One region of the Ruminococcus sp. 1001713B170207_170306_F1 genome, then DNA from elsewhere that is predicted to be linked to it. Evidence: riboswitches for the same ligand, from Rfam matches in the RefSeq annotation. Region 1 holds a riboswitch; each other region holds the start of a gene.
What was found. A riboswitch is a leader RNA that binds a small molecule or an ion and turns the genes downstream of it on or off. The one in region 1 is predicted to bind cyclic di-GMP.
Positions count from the first base shown of each region.

Region 2: linked by a shared signal. The riboswitch ahead of I4V84_RS20020 (hypothetical protein) and the one ahead of I4V84_RS00320 (transporter substrate-binding domain-containing protein) in region 1 are both predicted to bind cyclic di-GMP.
Region 3: linked by a shared signal. The riboswitch ahead of I4V84_RS18045 (ATP-binding protein) and the one ahead of I4V84_RS00320 (transporter substrate-binding domain-containing protein) in region 1 are both predicted to bind cyclic di-GMP.

Region 1 covers NZ_JADPEX010000001.1:65,712-71,786, forward strand. Annotated here, with positions in the region: gene I4V84_RS00315 (ATP-binding protein) at 1-1,894, opposite strand, end outside; gene I4V84_RS00320 (transporter substrate-binding domain-containing protein) at 1,878-2,693, opposite strand; cyclic di-GMP riboswitch class I at 2,820-2,895, opposite strand; gene I4V84_RS00325 (DNA mismatch repair protein MutS) at 3,089-4,696, opposite strand; gene I4V84_RS19745 (hypothetical protein) at 4,820-5,266, opposite strand; partial or broken gene I4V84_RS00335 (recombinase TnpX) at 5,738-5,927, opposite strand; gene I4V84_RS00340 (alpha-L-fucosidase) at 6,071-6,075, opposite strand, start outside.
Region 2 covers NZ_JADPEX010000029.1:18,498-24,572, forward strand. Annotated here, with positions in the region: gene I4V84_RS15825 (MBL fold metallo-hydrolase) at 11-838, shown strand; gene I4V84_RS15830 (LacI family DNA-binding transcriptional regulator) at 932-1,963, shown strand; cyclic di-GMP riboswitch class I at 2,152-2,235, shown strand; gene I4V84_RS20020 (hypothetical protein) at 2,406-3,422, shown strand; gene rho (transcription termination factor Rho) at 4,068-5,735, shown strand; gene rpmE (50S ribosomal protein L31) at 5,904-6,075, shown strand, end outside.
Region 3 covers NZ_JADPEX010000038.1:6,476-12,550, reverse strand. Annotated here, with positions in the region: gene I4V84_RS18065 (lantibiotic immunity ABC transporter MutE/EpiE family permease subunit) at 1-280, opposite strand, end outside; gene I4V84_RS18060 (lantibiotic protection ABC transporter ATP-binding protein) at 273-986, opposite strand; gene I4V84_RS20040 (helix-turn-helix domain-containing protein) at 1,091-1,543, opposite strand; gene I4V84_RS18045 (ATP-binding protein) at 1,768-4,173, opposite strand; cyclic di-GMP riboswitch class I at 4,248-4,323, opposite strand; gene I4V84_RS18040 (hypothetical protein) at 4,526-5,689, opposite strand.

The DNA.
Region 1 (6,075 bases):
CTTCCTGTCCATTCCATGCTTTCGTCACCTCAGCACCTTCATTCTGGAGCATAAATTCTGCAATTTCCATGTTCAGCTCATTATCTTCTGCCAGAAGAATATGCAGCCCCTTTATAGATTTTTCTGATACATCCTTCTGTTTTTCACGTTTATCCGCATTCATATCTATTTTGAACGGAACCCGGATCACAAATGTAGTTCCTGTTCCTTCTTCACTTTCAAAGGTAATGGCTCCGCCCATTTTCTCGACCAGATTCTTTGCAATCGGCATCCCAAGTCCTGTTCCGGCAAATTTTGTGCGGCTTCCTGTGTGTTCCTGTGCAAATGGTTCAAAAATATGTTTTTGGAACTCCTCAGTCATTCCGATTCCGGTATCCCGGCAGACAAATTCCATTGTGGTCATTCCTGGCTGTCCGGCTGGGATTTCCATGCAGCTGATATAGATATGTCCGTTTTCTCTGTTATATTTCACCGCATTGGACAGGATATTCATCATCACCCGTTTCACATACCCCGGACTTCCAATAAAATCCCGGTGTGTGATTTCTTTTTTCTCCCACACGATCCTGATATTCTGTTCTGCAGCCATCTGCTCGATTACAGAAAGTACTTCCCTTGAAATACTGCTCAGATTAAATGGAATCTCTTCCAGAACGATTTCGCCTGACTCCAGCTTACTCATATCCAGAATTTCATTTACCAGTTCCAGCAGCAGGTTAGATGCTTCTTTCACCTTTGTTCTGTATTCCGTCTGCTTTTCCATATCATCTGCATAATAGTCTGCCATATGTACCATGCCGCAGATTCCATTGATCGGAGTCCGGATATCATGGCTCATTCGCTGTAGAAACTCTGTTTTTGCCTCATTGGCTGCTTCTGCCTTTTTTGCTGCTATCAGAAGTTCTTCTTTATATTTTTCATCTTTTTCCTGTTCCTGTTTTCGGTGTGCCAGATTGGTTCTGTATGTCCAGAACCAGAATATACTGAACATCAGAAAATAAAGAAAAATAACACTTATCACACTTAATGGAAGATTATGGAACACTTCTGTATCCGGAAGATATGCATAAATATAGTAATCCCTCTGCTTCAGCATGATTCCGTAGCATCCTGTTCCTTCATTCTTCAAATGATAAATGTGCTGACTGTCTGTATGCCTCTTCATTGCCTGAACAACTTCGTTGTCAGCCGTATTCTGCCCCAACAGGCTCTGATCATTGCTGGCAACAACAATCCCCTCGTCTGCAACAATAATCGTTCCATCTTTCTGGATACTATAACCATTTAAAAGCCCTTGTATCGTCAGTGTATAGTTTCTGGCAAATTCAGGAGGTGTGTAATAGTAGATTGCCACAATACCCGGTGCATCTTTTCTGGCACAAGCTGCAATATCAATATAGGATCCGTCTTCCCTGGCAAACCGTTCTGAATAAGATCTTTCTTCATATCCGGTAAAATCCATGATAATGTCTTTTTGCAGATACTCCGTAATCTCATCGGTCAGAGACTCATCCGTACTGTATTCGCAGTCCGTCTTTCCCTCTGTATCCAGTACAATGATACCATCCACCCAGAGAGTCTGCAGGTTTTCTTTCAGGAACTCCCGGCTTAGCTGCCCGCCGTTTTCTGTCTCCATTTTAATATTTGTACTCATCTGTCTGGCACTTTCAATGGCACGGAGGAGGCTTTTGGATTCCGAAGATTCATTATAATGGGTGTAGGTGGAACACTGCACTTTGACATAATTTACAATCTCTACCATTCTTTTCTCGGCTTCCGTTTTTTCTGCATGGAAAAAATAAAACAGTGAACCTACAGCCACACAGATTCCAAACAGACCTCCAATCAGCTGGATCCGTTTTTCTTTTGTCTTCCTCTTAATATCCAAGATCATCCACCTCCAGATATTTCTGGGGATCATCCAGATATTTTCCAATAATTTTCAGGGATGTGCCATCCTGACGCATTTCTTCCAGCGTCTGGCTCATCTGCTCACAGATTCCTCTGTCATCATCTTTTGCAAAAGCGACACCTATTCCAGTGATCATCAGAGGCTCTTCCAGGATACGAAAGCTTGCGTCATAATCCTTCATATACTGGACAACAGATTCCTCATGTGCGGCGACTGCATCTACATATCCTTTTCCCAGAAATGTATAAATCAACTCCCGGTGTCCGAGACTGATCAGATTTGCCAGTTTTGGGATTCTATCATCTGTCCGGTCCAGAAAAATGCCTTCCGGTTTGGTTGTGGACTGGACAGCCAGGTTCTTTCCCTCCAGGTCACTCAGTTTATAAATATCACTATTCTCATTTACAGCGACCACCTGACGGCTTGCTATATATGGTCCCGCCCAGCGGTAACCATCAAGACGCCCTTCCATGGAAAAACAACCCATGATACAGTCAATCTCTCCGCTCTCCACCAGTTCTTTTTTCTTCTCCCAGTTGATCTGGGCAACCTCCACCTGATATCCCATTCTTTTGAAAGCTTCTGTAGCCAGTTCTACATCTATGCCCGTCGGTACGCCATCCTCGTTCAGATAATTGTATGGCGGATAGCTGTCACTGCCGAGGGTAATAACGGGCTTTTCTGTTTCTTCTTTCGTGTTATCTGTGTTTTTACACCCTGCCAGGGTGACTGCTAAAATTCCCGCAAGCAGAATGCCTGCAATCACTTTTTTTCCTTTCATTTTCTGTCTATCCTAACTATCCTTCTCGTATTTTTCATATCTGATTCCCTGCCATAAAATTATTATTGTTACGTCTATGAAATAACACCGTAAAAAAACACTGTCTCACAGACAGTGCACCTCAGTTCATGCAACTGGCTGCCATTTTACAGGCCCTGTAGCTTTGCGTCACAGACTTTCGTCTGTTTTGCCGATTTTCTTATTATAGCTTTTAAAATTATGCAAAAACCTATTTTATTATACTCCATTGCTCTACTTTACACAAGAAAAACCTCACCGCTTTAACACTTAAAAATTTAAAAAAAGAACAGCCGATACATATACTCGAACTGTTCTCCTTCTTCCGAAGTCCACGCAGCATTGACATTACTGTTTCCAGACATGATCTGCTGCATTTATAAGGCATCCCAGATTCCTTTATTTTCAAAATTAAATGCCGCATTTCGTGCATCCTCTACAATTTCCTTGTCATAACCTAACATATCCAAAAGCTGAATCGCATTTCGGGATGTGGCTCTTCCCTTTTTCAGGATATAGGAAAATACCACCTCTTTTTCCTGTACGTCTTCCTCAAAATGATAGTTTTCATACTGGGAATCCAAAATGTACGACAGTTCTATGTCATGAGTAGCTGCAAAAGGCAGCACCCATTTTTGCCGAAGTGCATTTAAAATTCTGGATGAAGCAGCAATCCTCTCAACCGTATTTGTACCTCGAAGCACTTCATCAATAATACATAAAAGTGGCTCCCTTTTCTTACTTTCTTCCAATATTCGTTTCAGCGACTTGATTTCTACAATAAAATAGCTCTCTCCACTCTCTATATCATCCCGCAATGCCATAGATGTCATAACTTTCAAAAACGGTGCCTGGTAGGATGAACAAGTACAGGTAACAAGCGTCTGGGCAAGAATACTGTTCATTGCAACATTTTTTAGGAATGTAGATTTTCCGGATGCGTTAGAACCGGTTACCAAAGTTCCTCCGGCTACTTGAAAGCTATTGGCAACTGCCTCCTGAAGCAGTGGGTGATACAGATCTTCTACAGCCATTTCAATCTGCGTGACACCACTTTCCCAGCTTTTAAACTCAGGTTTGCACCAAAGCGTAAGAAGTTCCCGAAAAGATGCAATGGAAATACACGCATCCAGTTCTCCAATATTATCAATAAGCTTCAAAATAGAGTCCGTTTTGTCCTGAATTTTTTTCAAAAGACCGTTATAAACCAGAATGTCTATATGAGTCAGCATTCTGATATAGTCCATAAGAATCTGTGCCGGATCTCCTCCATCTGTATTTTTACTGGTCAAAAAAATTGCTTTCCGGTTAAGACCCTTAAACACCGCTCTGGCTTCTGCAATAGCAGACATCTGCTTTCTTGTTTCTGACCATTGCACATTCTTTATTTTTTCTGCAACAGATAACATTCGAAGCAAGTGTGCATAACAATCCAGGTAAGCTTCAATTAATTTTCGGTCATTGCCTGCATAATAAATTGTAATATTTGTTATCATTAAGACTATGAAGCAAAAAAAGCCAACTACTGGCTTCACAGGTAAAAGCACTGCAACATTCAACACCAGCAGTATCAACATAAACCAATGGATTCCTGTTTTTACCTCAGAAGAACTTTTAAGAGCCAATACCGTATCCGACAAAGAACCTAATCTCGTTTTTCCAATCTGCGACAGGAGCAGCTGCATATGCTCCCGTTCTTTTTCATGTTGGGAAAAAAAATCTATCAACTCATCTCTTTTGTCTATTTCAGCCTGAGAAAATACAGGTCTTCGCATCATATCATAAAGCACATCTTCCCCAGGAGAAGAAATCGTCTGATTTACCATCTTATAAAGGCGATCCATATCCAGATCATTCCAGGTAATATCATCTATTGCGAAACCTTCTTTTTCTCTTCGTCTAAAATAATGGGAAATCTGCTCAATGTCACCAGGCTCATATTGTCTGGTATACGGCTTCCCCCAGTTTCTTCGAATTTTAGTCAAGATACGCTTTTTATTTTTATAATTTTCATATATAATCCATAAAACAAATAGCAAAAGGCATACTGCTATTGTCAAGATTACTGATACATATGGATTCATTCCGCTTTCACCTCTTTTATGTAATCAATTCAATAGAATTGTATTTTTTAGTTCTCTTGCCGCAGCTCCCATAGGATGCTGGCTGTCATACACCAGGCAGATCTGGCGCTCCGGAATTTCATCTTTTAATGGAATCTGTACGATCTCTTTTTTCAAAAGGGAAGGTGCGGCCATTGGCTGGGGCAAAAAGGCAAACTTATCTTTTTTCTCTGTATAACAAATTTTTATCCATTCATCATCTGCATCTATAATCTTGCAGGATAATTCAGTTTTTTCCGCAAAACTAAAAATGAACTCTGATCTGATAATACATTGTTTTCCTACAAGATCATTAATCAGCTTTGACATATATGCCACTCCTCTCTGCTTTTTCTCCAATCGTTTTACTTTCGTTTCCAAACGCTTTACTTTTCCCGGATACGCTGAATAACAAAGTAGCAGCAACAATGCTACAATCCCAAACCATTCCATCTCTTTCTCCTTACAGCATTTTCATATTCTACAAGTCGTAAAACTTTATAATTGCTCTTCAGCTTCCATCCACATCAATACTTTTTACAATGCGGACAATGCCATGCACGTTGTTCTGCTGGATATGGCAAAATAATAACAATCTTTCTGAAAAAAATCCTTTTATACCTGTTTTCTTTATTCCGTATCAGCCGTAAATTCATATGAGTGTAATCCACCTTGTGCAGGTCCTTCTACCTTGAAATCATATCACACTCTCCGTCATATTTCCATTTCAATTTACTTTCAAATCACTCCTGTCATATTTCCTGTCGGCTTGCTTCTGTAACCAGCATCCGGTTGATTTTCTCCTGCATTGCTGCAATCATCTCTGACATTTCCATGATTCAATATCCCCCAAAAGCAGGTTAGCCTCTTCTCTTTGAATCTTTGCTACATTCTGTGCAAGTTTTTACCAGATAGACGGCTTTACCTCTCCTTAAAATGCTTTCTGGTTTTGAAGTTTACTGTATGACCAAGATACTCTCTTTTCTTCAGAATCCCTGCTACTGTGGAAGATTCTCTGTACAACTGCTGCCGCTTCTTCATCACTGACCCATATATTCGAATCATCCTTATCTTTAAGATAACCATACGGTATTGTACTTGCCACATGCTTCCCTCTTAAGGTAGAAACTACCACCCCTCCCCTGTATATCGCTTAAGAGGAAAATACCCTTTAGGATGATTTCTACTCCTAAAGGGTATTTTTATAAATAATTATTTATTTAATTTATGAAATAATATAAAACAATACTTAACCGCTCAGG
Region 2 (6,075 bases), on a different contig from region 1:
ACGGCAGAAAATGGACAATATTAATTTACAGAGAATTGAAGGCTATACAGTTCAGCTGGTAGCAGAGGATGTCTGGGCAATCGATGAGTTCGGAGCAGACATTATTTATCTGGTAAAAGGTGAAAAAAGTGCAGCTGTGATCGATACCGGTTCAGGTTTTGGAAATCTGAAAAAGGTGATCGAAACCCTGACTGATTTGCCATATGTTGTATTAAATACACATGGACATCTGGATCATGTGGGCGGCAATCACGAGTTCGGAAAGGCATATCTGAGTGAAAAAGATTTCAAAATGGCAGATACAGAAAAACTTAGAAGCGGCTGGAAGAAATATGTGGAAAAAACAAAGAAGGAACCGGGATTTTATGGAACAGAGTACATAATTGAAGGTCGTGAGCCTGGAGATTTCCAGATGCTGCCGCTGAGCGAGCATCAGATCTTTGATCTGGGCGGCAGAAGTCTGGAAGTGTTATTCACACCAGGACATACTCCTGGAAGTGTAGTTTTCCTGGATAGAAAAAATAAATTTCTGTTTGCCGGAGACAGTGTAGTGTCAACTCCGATCCTGATTTTTGATACCTATTCCTCAACAGTAAAGGAATATGCAGAGGGATTAAAGAAGTTAGATAAAGAAGATTTTGAGCTTATTTTCCCAGGACATTTTTTACGTCCGATCGGAAAAGCAATTCTTCACGATCTTATCACATGTGCTGATAAAATCGTAGAAGGAACTGCAAAACCGGAGCCTATTGACTTCAGCCATATGTCTTCAGAACCAGCTGTTCTCTACAAATACGGAAAAGGAAATATCGCCTATAACGACAAGCATATTTGCTGATAAATAATTTTTTTACAAATTTTATTGAAAATCATTTGCCATGATATGCCAGTACATATATAATGAACACATTGTTGCATGAGGAGGGCAGTTATGGAGCAGATAACAATTAAAGAGGTTGCGAAACTGTGTGGCGTAGGAGTCAGCACGGTGTCCAGGGCTATTAACAATCACCCGGACATTAATCCTGAAACGAAACAGAAGATTCTGGATATTATCAAAGAGTATAATTATGTACCGAATAACAGTGCCAGAAACCTGAAACGAGCTGATTCAAATACGATCGCAGTTATGGTAAAAGAAATCAGCAACCCATTCTGGGGTGTTATGCTGCATGTGTTGGAGAAAAAGGTTCGTGAAAGAAAATACTGCCTGGTATTGCAGAATGTAGCAGATGATGAAGATGAAGTTGAGCTTGCGCTTCAACTGGAAAAAGAGAAAAAGGTCAAGGGAATCATATTTCTTGGTGGTATGTATGATTATGATGAGTCAAAGCTGAGAATGGTGAGGGTTCCGTATGTGATCGCCAGTTCCGGAAAAACAATTCCGGAGGATACTGGATCTTATACTCGAAGCGCTCTTGTAACAATTGATACAGAGATCGAGAGCCAGAATATGGTTGATTATCTGTGCAGCTGTGGACATAAAAGAGTTGCGTTCATTACTTCCGGAGATGAAGGTCTGGGAAGGTGCCATCTGAATGGCTATAAAAGGGCATTGGAGAAAAATGGACTGGAGTACGATGAGAAGCTTATAGTCCGTTTAAAGCCGGGGAATAGAATTTATACTATTGAGAATGGTTATAACAGTACCCGTGAGCTTTTGGAATCAGGAGTAGATTTTTCCTGTATTTATGCTATTTCAGATACTTTGGCTGTAGGAGCCTGCAAAGCAATTATTGACAGCGGTAAAAGAGTACCGGAGGATTATTGCGTGGCAGGGGCTGATGGACAGGATATTGCAGAATATTATCATCCATCTATTACTACTTTGGAATATCCCAGAGTGGAAACTGCACAGCAGAGTATTCGTACTTTGTTTGACATGATTGACCGGAAAAAGGTGGTTAAACGGCAAATGCTGGCCGGAAGACTCATAGAACGGGAATCTACACGTAAACTGTGAGGGGTGTATGTTACTACCCAGACAGCGAAAAGAAATCTGTGAAATTATTTGAGAATGATTATCAGTTGTTACGGTCAGCTCAGATAGTTTTACAGATTTTTTCATTTTTGTATTTTTTAGACGGATTTTTGTGAATTTTAACAAAGAAAATCCGTTGACAAAAGTGAGGACTTGCTCTATTATAAGAAATGAATAAAAGGCAAACCTGTTGAAAGACAGGGACGCAAAGCCAAGGGTCTAAGGTCTCAGGACTATGACAGCCGGTTGCCGCATTGATATTGATTAGGTAATGTAATATGACAGGAGACGTGGTTCTTCTATTTGTGGCGACCGTTTATTTAATCTGATAAACGGTTTTTTTATTTCCACAAACTGATGGGACTGATAGTTTCCGGATAGCGGCAAGTCAGTTACATTATGGTTCAAGAAAGGTGTGTTATTTATGAAAGGAAAGAAATTAGCAGAGTGGCTCGCAAATAAAAAAGTTGTTTCCAGTTGTGCTGCTATAGCATTGGCAGCAGTGATCGGCGGCGTTTCATTATTCTCAGGAGTAGGAGAAACACCTGAATTCCCCAGTTACACAGATCCGATCATGGAGACTTCCATCATAGAAGATGAAACTCCACTGGCTTCCCAGCCGAAGACTACTGTGAAGACTACCTCCAGTACCAAGACAACTAGGAAGACTGTTAAATTAAAAAAGGCTTCCAAGAAGAGCTATACCAAGAAACTGAAAACCAAAACAAAAGTAACCAATAAAACAAATAAATCCGGTAATACAACAGTAGATACCAAGACAACCGTTGTTACCAAAGCAACAGCGAAATACACCAAGAAATCCAAAAAGAAAGTTGTTACATCCAAGATCACAACAACTGTTCAGACAACAACTACACAGCAGGTATCAATTGACAATGAGACCGCTGTAAGCACTACTTCTTCTGGTACTTCTGCTGCCCAGGTAACTGCAGCAGCAAACTCTTCACAGAACCAGAGCAAACACGAGGAAAATGTAGCAAGTGTTGCAGGCAAGATGGACAATCGTGTAATTGCAGCATATCAGCAGCTGGGATTTAAGCTTGTTGTTGATCCATCCGTCAACTATTCAGGATATTTTGATGCAAGATCAAGATCTATTACAATGAAGCAGATCGATGATTCTGTTTATCATGAGTTGGGTCATTTCCTTGCATTTATCGCAGGAAATGCAGATAAGACAGCAAGCTTCCAGAGCATTTTTGCAGCTGAGAAGGCAAATGTTACAGCTTTTAATAAAGCCTATGTAACACAGAATGCTTCCGAATATTTTGCAGAATCTGTTAAGGATTACATCCTGAACAATGCTTCCTTGAAGAGTAGCAGACCACAGACTTATGCAGCTGTTCAGAATGCACTGAATCAGATTACAGATGCACAGATCGCTAAGATCCAGAAGATTTATGGAGCGTTCTGGAACTAATGATTTTAAAGATGACCGGCACCCGGAGAAATATCTCCGGGTGTTTTACTGTGGATACCACAGGCGCGGGAAAATAGTGTTTTATAAAAAGGTAAGTGACAGATAGTACTTACCTTTTTGTCACCGGGAGAGCCGTAATCTTATATATGTCGAGTTACTGTTCACTGGTAACATTCCGCGAGGTGTTTTTTGTGAACAAAATTCACAGAAAACCCGAGAATTAAGTTTGCGCAGCAAACGCTACTTCTTGTGCTTGTCACAAGAAGGTTCGTCTTTCTGTGCATCGCGAAGCGTGTTACTGGTCACGGAGTGAACAGTAACTATGTCGAAGAGTCTGGATATGTGTCGACAGAAAATTCTTGCAATGAAAAACCTTAGGTGTGTATAATACAAAACAAAGGTTATCACTTTCTTGCAGGCAGGGATAGATATATTGGGGTCACTGGTCCTAAGTGAACAGTAATATATATTTGGAATGGATGTAGACACGGCGCCTGAAATGTGTTAGAATCAACTTTAATAAGTTTTTTGAAGGATGTTTTTATAATTCAGTATATAGCTTCTGTCTAATCAGACATTTGTATCCCGTTAAATCAAAATTGAAATGTGTTTTAGAATTGTATTAGTCGAAGAGGTAGATGATTGATGAAAGAAAAGTATGAATCATTATCCCTGGCTACGCTGAAAGACTTGGCAAAAGCCAGAGGACTGAAGGGCATTTCTACTATGAGAAAGCCTGAATTAATTGAACGTATGCTGGAAGAGGACAGGAAAGAACAGACTGCAGAAAATGAGCAGACTATTTCCGGAACAGCAGAAGAGAATACCATACCTGCAAGACCAGAGCCTGTGGCAGCAGAAAAAACAGAAAATACGGGAAGTGTTTCTTCACCGGAGAGAAGAGAAGCACCAACCAGATCCCGTACCATTATACGGCGTAATCCTGAGTACCGCAGCAATAATTATGGCAGAAATGAAAATGCAGGACGCCAGAACAGTTATAATGGGGAAAACAGACCGGAGAACTTCGTGAAGCGCACTCCTGTAGCGAAACCTGTAGAAGTGGTTCCGCCAGCCGAATTAAGACCTGAGGAAACGGAACAGCCCCGTACAGGCGCAGCCAGTGAGAACCGTACAGAAGAGGATGTAAGCAATGCTTACAGTGTTCCGGCTGAAACGGTCCAGCTTGACAGTGGCGAAAAGGCCAATGGAATCCTGGAGGTTATGCCGGATGGGTTTGGATTTATCCGAAGTGAGAATTATCTTCCAGGAGAAAATGATATCTATGTTTCTCCGTCACAGATCCGCAGATTCAATCTGAAGACAGGGGATATTATTCAGGGAAATATCCGTATTAAAACACAGGGGGAGAAATTCAGTGCCCTTTTGTATGTGACATCTATCAATGGCTTCCATCCAAGTGAGGGACAGAAGAGATACAATTTTGAAAATATGACCCCGATTTTTCCAGATGAGCGTCTGATCATGGAGCGGCCTGGCGGAACTACTGCCATGCGTATCGTAGATCTGATCAGCCCTATCGGAAAGGGACAGCGTGGTATGATCGTTTCCCCGCCTAAGGCAGGTAAAACTACTTTGCTCAAGGATGTTGCGAAATCTATTCTTAAGAATAACAAGGATATGCATCTGATCATTCTTCTTATTGATGAACGTCCTGAGGAAGTTACCGATATCAGGGAAGCAATACAGGGACCGAACGTGGAAGTTATTTATTCCACATTTGATGAGCTTCCGGAGCATCATAAGCGTGTATCCGAGATGGTTGTAGAGCGTGCACGCCGCCTTGTAGAACATAAGCAGGATGTTGTGATCCTTCTGGATTCCATTACCAGACTGGCAAGAGCCTATAACCTGGTTGTTCCCCCAAGTGGAAGAACTCTGTCAGGAGGTCTTGATCCGGGAGCACTTCATATGCCGAAGCGCTTCTTTGGTGCAGCACGTAATATGCGTGAGGGAGGAAGCCTTACCATTCTTGCCACTGCACTGGTTGACACCGGAAGCAAAATGGATGACGTTATTTACGAGGAATTCAAGGGAACCGGCAATATGGAACTTGTTCTTGACCGCAAGCTGCAGGAGAAACGGGTTTTTCCGGCCATCGACATTCAGAAATCCGGTACCAGACGAGAAGATCTGCTTCTGAGCAAAGACGAGCAGGAAGCTGTATATATTATGCGAAAGGCTCTTAACGGAATGAAGTCTGATGAGGCAGTGGAACAGATCCTGAACATGTTTGCACGTACTGCAAATAATGCTGAATTTGTGCAAATGGTAAAAAAACAGAAATTGTAATGTTCACAAAAAACACCGTGCAGAATATTATCTGGGATTAGTTTTAGAAATTTTTATAAATAACTTGCATTTCTCATAACGCCATGCTATAATCAGTAGGCTGTGTAAAGTGTGAATTCGTCAGATTCAACGCAAATAAAATAGAATAAATATAGAGAGGTGAAAATCATGAGAGAAGGAATCCATCCGAATTACTATCAGGCAACTGTAACCTGCAACTGCGGTAATACTTTTGTAACAGGATCTACCAAGCAGGATATCCACGTAGAAATCTGCTCCAAATGTCATCCGTTCTATACAGGACAGCAGAAAGCTACTCAGGCTCGCGGACGTATCAATA
Region 3 (6,075 bases), on a different contig from region 1:
TTTTCCCCAGCAACAATTTTCTTCTGTCTGTGGGAATAGTCGTTAAATGATAGTATTTTATCTTTTTCTCCTGCGCCACAGAAAGATAACAAAATAGAGCAATCATCCCCGGCAGCAAAAGTGTATACCACCAGTTCCAAACACTTTCTGCATAAGCATTTGTCATCCCAAGAGTAAATATAAATGCCATGACAAATGTAAGAAGAGGAAATCCCCAGATAAACTTTTTTCGCATGGTTCTTTTGGCTTTTTGATGTTCTGCTTTTATAATATTAACCATGGATTTCACCTGCTTTCTGGTTTTTTCTTACCACATTCATAAACAAATCTTCAAGATTATCTCCCTGCTTTAATGCTCCTTCGTATCCTAAGATTCCACCTGAAATAATCCCGACTTTATCTGCAAGTAACTGTACCTCTGAGAGAATATGACTGGAGAGAATTACAGTGATTCCCTGTTCCGGAAAAGACCGGATCAGCTCTCGTAATTCCTCGATGCCTATTGGATCTAATCCATTCGTAGGTTCATCCAATATCAAAAGTTCCGGTTCTCCAAGCAATGCCATTGCAATGCCTAGTCTTTGCTTCATTCCCAAAGAAAACTGTCCTGCTTTCTTCTTTCCGGTGTTTGTAAGTGATACAATCTGCAAGACCTCATCAATTCTGTTTTCATCTGTACCAAGCAATAATTGTCTTACCTTCAAATTCTCTCTGGCGGAAAGATTTTCATAAATAGGCGGATTTTCAATTAACGCTCCTATTTTTGATAAATCTTTCCTATCCAAAAGTTTTCCATCAAAGTAAATCTTTCCTGCAGTTGGTTTCATCATACCAGTCAACATTTTCAATGTGGTAGATTTTCCCGCACCATTCGGTCCAAGCAGTCCATAAATCTGTTCCTTTTCTATATTAAGTGAAACATTATTTACCGCTTTCTGCTTTCTAAAATATTTACACAAATTTTGTGTCTGCAACATCATTTCCATCTTTACTATCCTTCCTTCCATATTTCATTTCTTACTGAAATATAACCTAACAGAAAAAAATAAAGATTTGATGAAGATTGCTAAATAATTCGTCTACTCTATTTTTATTCTCGTATGGAATAAACCATCAATTGAATATCATTATCAGAACTCGACTTTCCACTGAAATCAGCAAAGCTGTTACAAATACGAAGTCCTAATTTACCGAATATCTCCGTGATTTCATCCAAACTATATAACCTTATAGGATTTCCTTCTTTCATTTCAGGCTTATAAAGTGCTTCTCCATACATATAGTCTACCTGCCCATATATCAGCGTTTTTCTATCCTTCTCCCATTCAAAAGCAGATAATGTAAGTCCCTTTTCTCCTGCATCCCATAACTTGCAAACATCAAATTCTTTAGATAAGAGCTTAAGTGTATCAGTATTGGGAACGGTATCACCATTTTCCCAGCGTGATACTGCCTGCCTTGTAACCATAATTTTATCTGCCAGCTCGTCCTGTGACATTCCTCTTTCTGTTCTAAGTTTAAGAATTATCTTTTTTGTTTCCATAGTCGTCACCTCCGTTGTCTTTATCATATCGATAAATCCGCAGTTTGAAAAGCAACCTGTTGTTGCCATAAGCTATCTACATGATTTAGTTAGCTCTCTTTGGTCATGACTCTTTTTCTGTAGGAATTTGTCTTACCAATCACAGAATCCAGCTATGTACAATACTGGTACATCATTGGTTGGAAAAATATCCCCCACAAGATGTTTATATCGGATTCGTTGATCTATAGCATACTTTTAATCTCCCTGATTACACTTTCCCCCGTCAATGGTTTTGCAATATGTTTATTTATTCCTGCCTTTTTGCTGCGCTCCACATCATCCTGAAAAGCATTTGCAGACATGGCTACAATAGGGATAAGTTTTGCATCAGGACGATCCATTGCACGAATCTGTCTTGCTGCTTCCAGGCCATCCATAACCGGCATCATGATATCCATTAATATCAGATCATATTCTCCCGGCTTTGCTCGGGCAAAAATATCCACTGCCTCTTTTCCATTCCATGCACAGCGAACCAGCATGTTCTCATTTTCCAATATAAATTGTGCGATTTCCATATTCAATTCATTATCTTCAACAAGAAGTGCTCTTTTCCCTTTCAGTGAAACATTCTCAACGGATGATTCTGGCATTTTTAATTCTCTGTCTGAGGAAATCTGGAACGGCAATGTAATCACAAATGAAGTTCCTTCATCCACTTTACTGGTAAAACAAATCTGCCCTCCCATCAGCTTTACTAACTGGCTGACAATCGTCATTCCCAGACCAGTTCCCATATTTGCTTTCTGTTCCAGTCTGTTTTCCTGTGTAAAAGGTTCAAACAAATGCTCCTGAAACTCTTCCCTCATCCCAATTCCATTATCTGTACAGGTAAATTCGAATACTGCGGTCCGGTCATCTGAACTGATTTCCTGGCAGCCAACAATAATCTTACCACCCACATGGTTATAATTTACTGCATTACTTCCTATATTCTGCAGGATCTGCTGAAGATGAAGAGGACTTCCGACCAGCTGATTATGTATGATATTGACAGTTCCCACGTTCAATGAAATTCCCTTTTCATGTCCCTGCATCTCAACAATACCGGTCGATTCTCCCAGTACCTTGCGTAAATCGAAAGTTTTTTCTTCCAGCTGCAATGTTCCGGATTCCATTTTATTCATATCCAAAATATCATTCACAAGATTCAGAAGAAATCCAGATGCTGTCAAGATCTTATCTCTGCACTCCTGTTGTTTTTCCAGATCTCCCGGAAAATGGTTTGCAATCTGCGTAATTCCACGGATTCCATTGATTGGAGTTCGGATATCGTGACTCATTCGTCTGAGAAAATCTGTTTTTGAAACATTCGCTTTTTCCGCTTCCTGAGCGATCTTTTTTAACTGTTCCTGATATTCGAACTCCTGCTTTTTTTCTCCCGTAATGTCACGTGCTACATAAAGCACCTCCGTAACAGTTCCGTTTGCATCACGCTGCTTCACAATGAATCGTCCCATATGCCAGTGCCCATCTGCAGCAAGATATTCTCTCGCAACCGTTTCTTCCTGCTGCAGTCTGTCTGCCAGCGTTGTAACATCAAAAAACTCCCGCATGGATTTCTGATCCTCTCTGGAAACAACACTTTTCCGTGCGGTACGAAATGCTTCTGAAGCACATCCGTGACTACCTGTCAACCGATGCATCACCTCGCCCCCGACTACTTCTTCAAAACTGTCTGTTCGTAGATCCATAGAATAAATCGTCCAGTAAATCTTTGAAATTGCGGATATGACCGCATTGCTTTCCTGTGCTTCTTTCAGTGATTTTTTCAGAGTAACATTTTCAGAAATATCAAGGAATGTGGTTAGTATTGTTTTTTTCCCGTCTGATGTATAAAAAATTTCCGTTTTCGCAATCGCCGGTGTCAGATGTCCCTTTCTGTCAGGGATTACACATTCATAAGAAACAGCTCCGTCATGGTACCGCATATCCATCAGTTTCTCAATTACATTCTGATTTAAATAGGACACAGCCCCTATGAGTCTGCCAAGATTTTCCTGTGCTTCCTCAATTGTCTCCACTCCATAGATACGCATAGCCTCTGCATTCATATGGACAATCTCATGCTCTGGCAAGGTATAGGACAGCACTCCAACACTTATCGTATCCAGAAGTTCTTTATAATAAAAGATCTGGTTTTTATTTTCATCCTTTAATTGCTGGTTCTGTTGCAGCAATCGGTTCTCCAGAAGTTTTTCTTTTTCAAAATGGACAATATTTCCTGCTTCCAGATGGTAACCCACAAGCCTGATCATGTTGTCTGGAGATGAGACTCTCCTTCCTGTGCAGCGTATATAAATGACTCCTTTTACAGGATGCATATAACGGTAAACAGCTTCTGATTCATGGCTTTTCAGTTCTTCCATGTAATCCCAGAAGCACTCCCTCTCCTGCGGATAAATATGTTCTGCCACATACTCCATACATTTTTCCGGAGACAGATCTTCTGTAATTCCAAACAGTTCGTCTGTGATTTCATCTGTATACAGTCTTGTCTTTTTTCCTTCTTCAGACTCTACTTTCCAGAATCCGGAGTTTCCAGCCAGAAAATATGCCTGTATATCCTCATCGTTCAACTTTTTCATAAACATGTCCCTCTCGAATAATATCTTTAGATATACAAATTAAAAGCACTGCCAAACAGACAGTGCACCTCATTTCATGCAACTGGCTGCCATTTTACAGGCCCTGTAGCTTTGCGTCCCAGACTTTCATCTGGTTTGCCGATTTCCTTATTATAGCTTTTAAAATTATGCAAAAAACTGATTTTATTATACTCTCTCACTCCACTTTACACAAGGAAAACATCACCGCCTTAATGCCAAAAAAAGCCGGAAGCCACTTTGCTACCCGTGACCTCCGACTCGTTGTGCTTATTCTAATCAGTCCTTACATCCAAATCAGATCCTCAGCCTCATGGATATCCTTCACGCTTTTTTACCAGAGTATATAAGTTCCGGCTTCGTCATCATAATAGTACCAGCCATTTCCTCTTCCGATTGGCTCTCCATTTCCGTCTGACTGCTGATATGGGATATAGGTTCCGGTTTCCGGATCCCAGGAGTACAGATCATAAGGATCTTGTACATTTTCCTCTGCTTCAGAGGTCTGGACTGTTTCATTCCACTCTACGCCGGATTCATCGATCCAGGTGTCAACGCCATCAAAGGTATATACCGTATTGGTCCGGTCCATATATCTTCCATCAGCCAGTTTATAAACCGTTGTGGTATCACCCCTCAGATTTACAAGCATGGCAGTATCTGGTCCTGGGAAGTCGGTTTGATCTGTCTGGGACTGATAATTACCATCAGATGACTGCCCGGCATCCGACTGTCCATCCTGGTTGTCCTGACTGCTCGTCACATCTGTTTCTGTAGGTTCCATCGCTACAACATCCTCACGATTCTCAGGAAGCTGTACCACATCTTTGATAGTTTCAATTGCCTCAACTTTTGAGCTGCCCCATGGATACCCTTTGCCAGTATAACCAGCTGACGAAAGCAGTTCTTCAGCATTCTCCCCAAGGAGTTCCTGGTATGCATCATATACATCTGCTATCTTCTGGGAAAATTCCGCCTGTTCGTCGTTTCCTTTATCCGAAAGCCACCGGACAGTCTCACTTTTGATTTCTTCCTGACTAAGGCTGGTTTCGGTTCCCCAGTCCAGAAGATTGGCTGCCACTTTTACAGTTTTTAAGGAACTGCCTGCTGTTCCAGGCTGGACATCCGTGTTGATTTCATTCAGCATATTGTCCAGTTCTGTAACGGCAGAAGAGGTAGTTGTGGTATTTTGGGAGGTTTCATTCCCAGCTATAGAAGCCTCTGTGCTTTTCGCCTCCTGCTTTGCACTACTGTTCATCGTCATGGTACCTGTTACATCAGATCCGTCGCAGGCACTTGCTGTAATGACCATGGCTGTTAAAATTAATAACAATACTGACTTTTTCATGATCTTGTCTCCTCGTTTTTTATTGTTTTCATAACTCCAAAGTTCTTTTTCTGAAACACTTTGTTCCATATGTTCTTCTTTTGCCCATGCAGGGATGTGGGAATTTCCTGCTTCCGGTTCCCTGACGTGGAAATCAATCCTGTCAAACATTTCTTTCAACTCCTTTATTATCACTTTTGATGTTTCATTTTGTAAATCTGACTGATACATGCTCTAGTTTTTTCCATTTTACTTTTTCACGTCTTATTTTCTTTGCTCCAATCTACTAATTTGTTCATTTTTGAGTAAAACAAAAGACGCAGTAACTGCTTCCTATAAATCAGTACTGCGTCTTAGCGTCTCACTTTTCATTTCCTATTTCCTCAATATCCTGTTTTTTATCAGATTCCCCTATCTGGTTCATCTGATAAAAAACAAAAGAGGTTCCTTACTGGATATTATCTTACACGAAGAGCCGATACTTAAATAGGCTCATTTTCTATCAGTTTGTGTCAATTTTTTAGATAAAAGTTAATTTACATAGACACAGGCTTCTT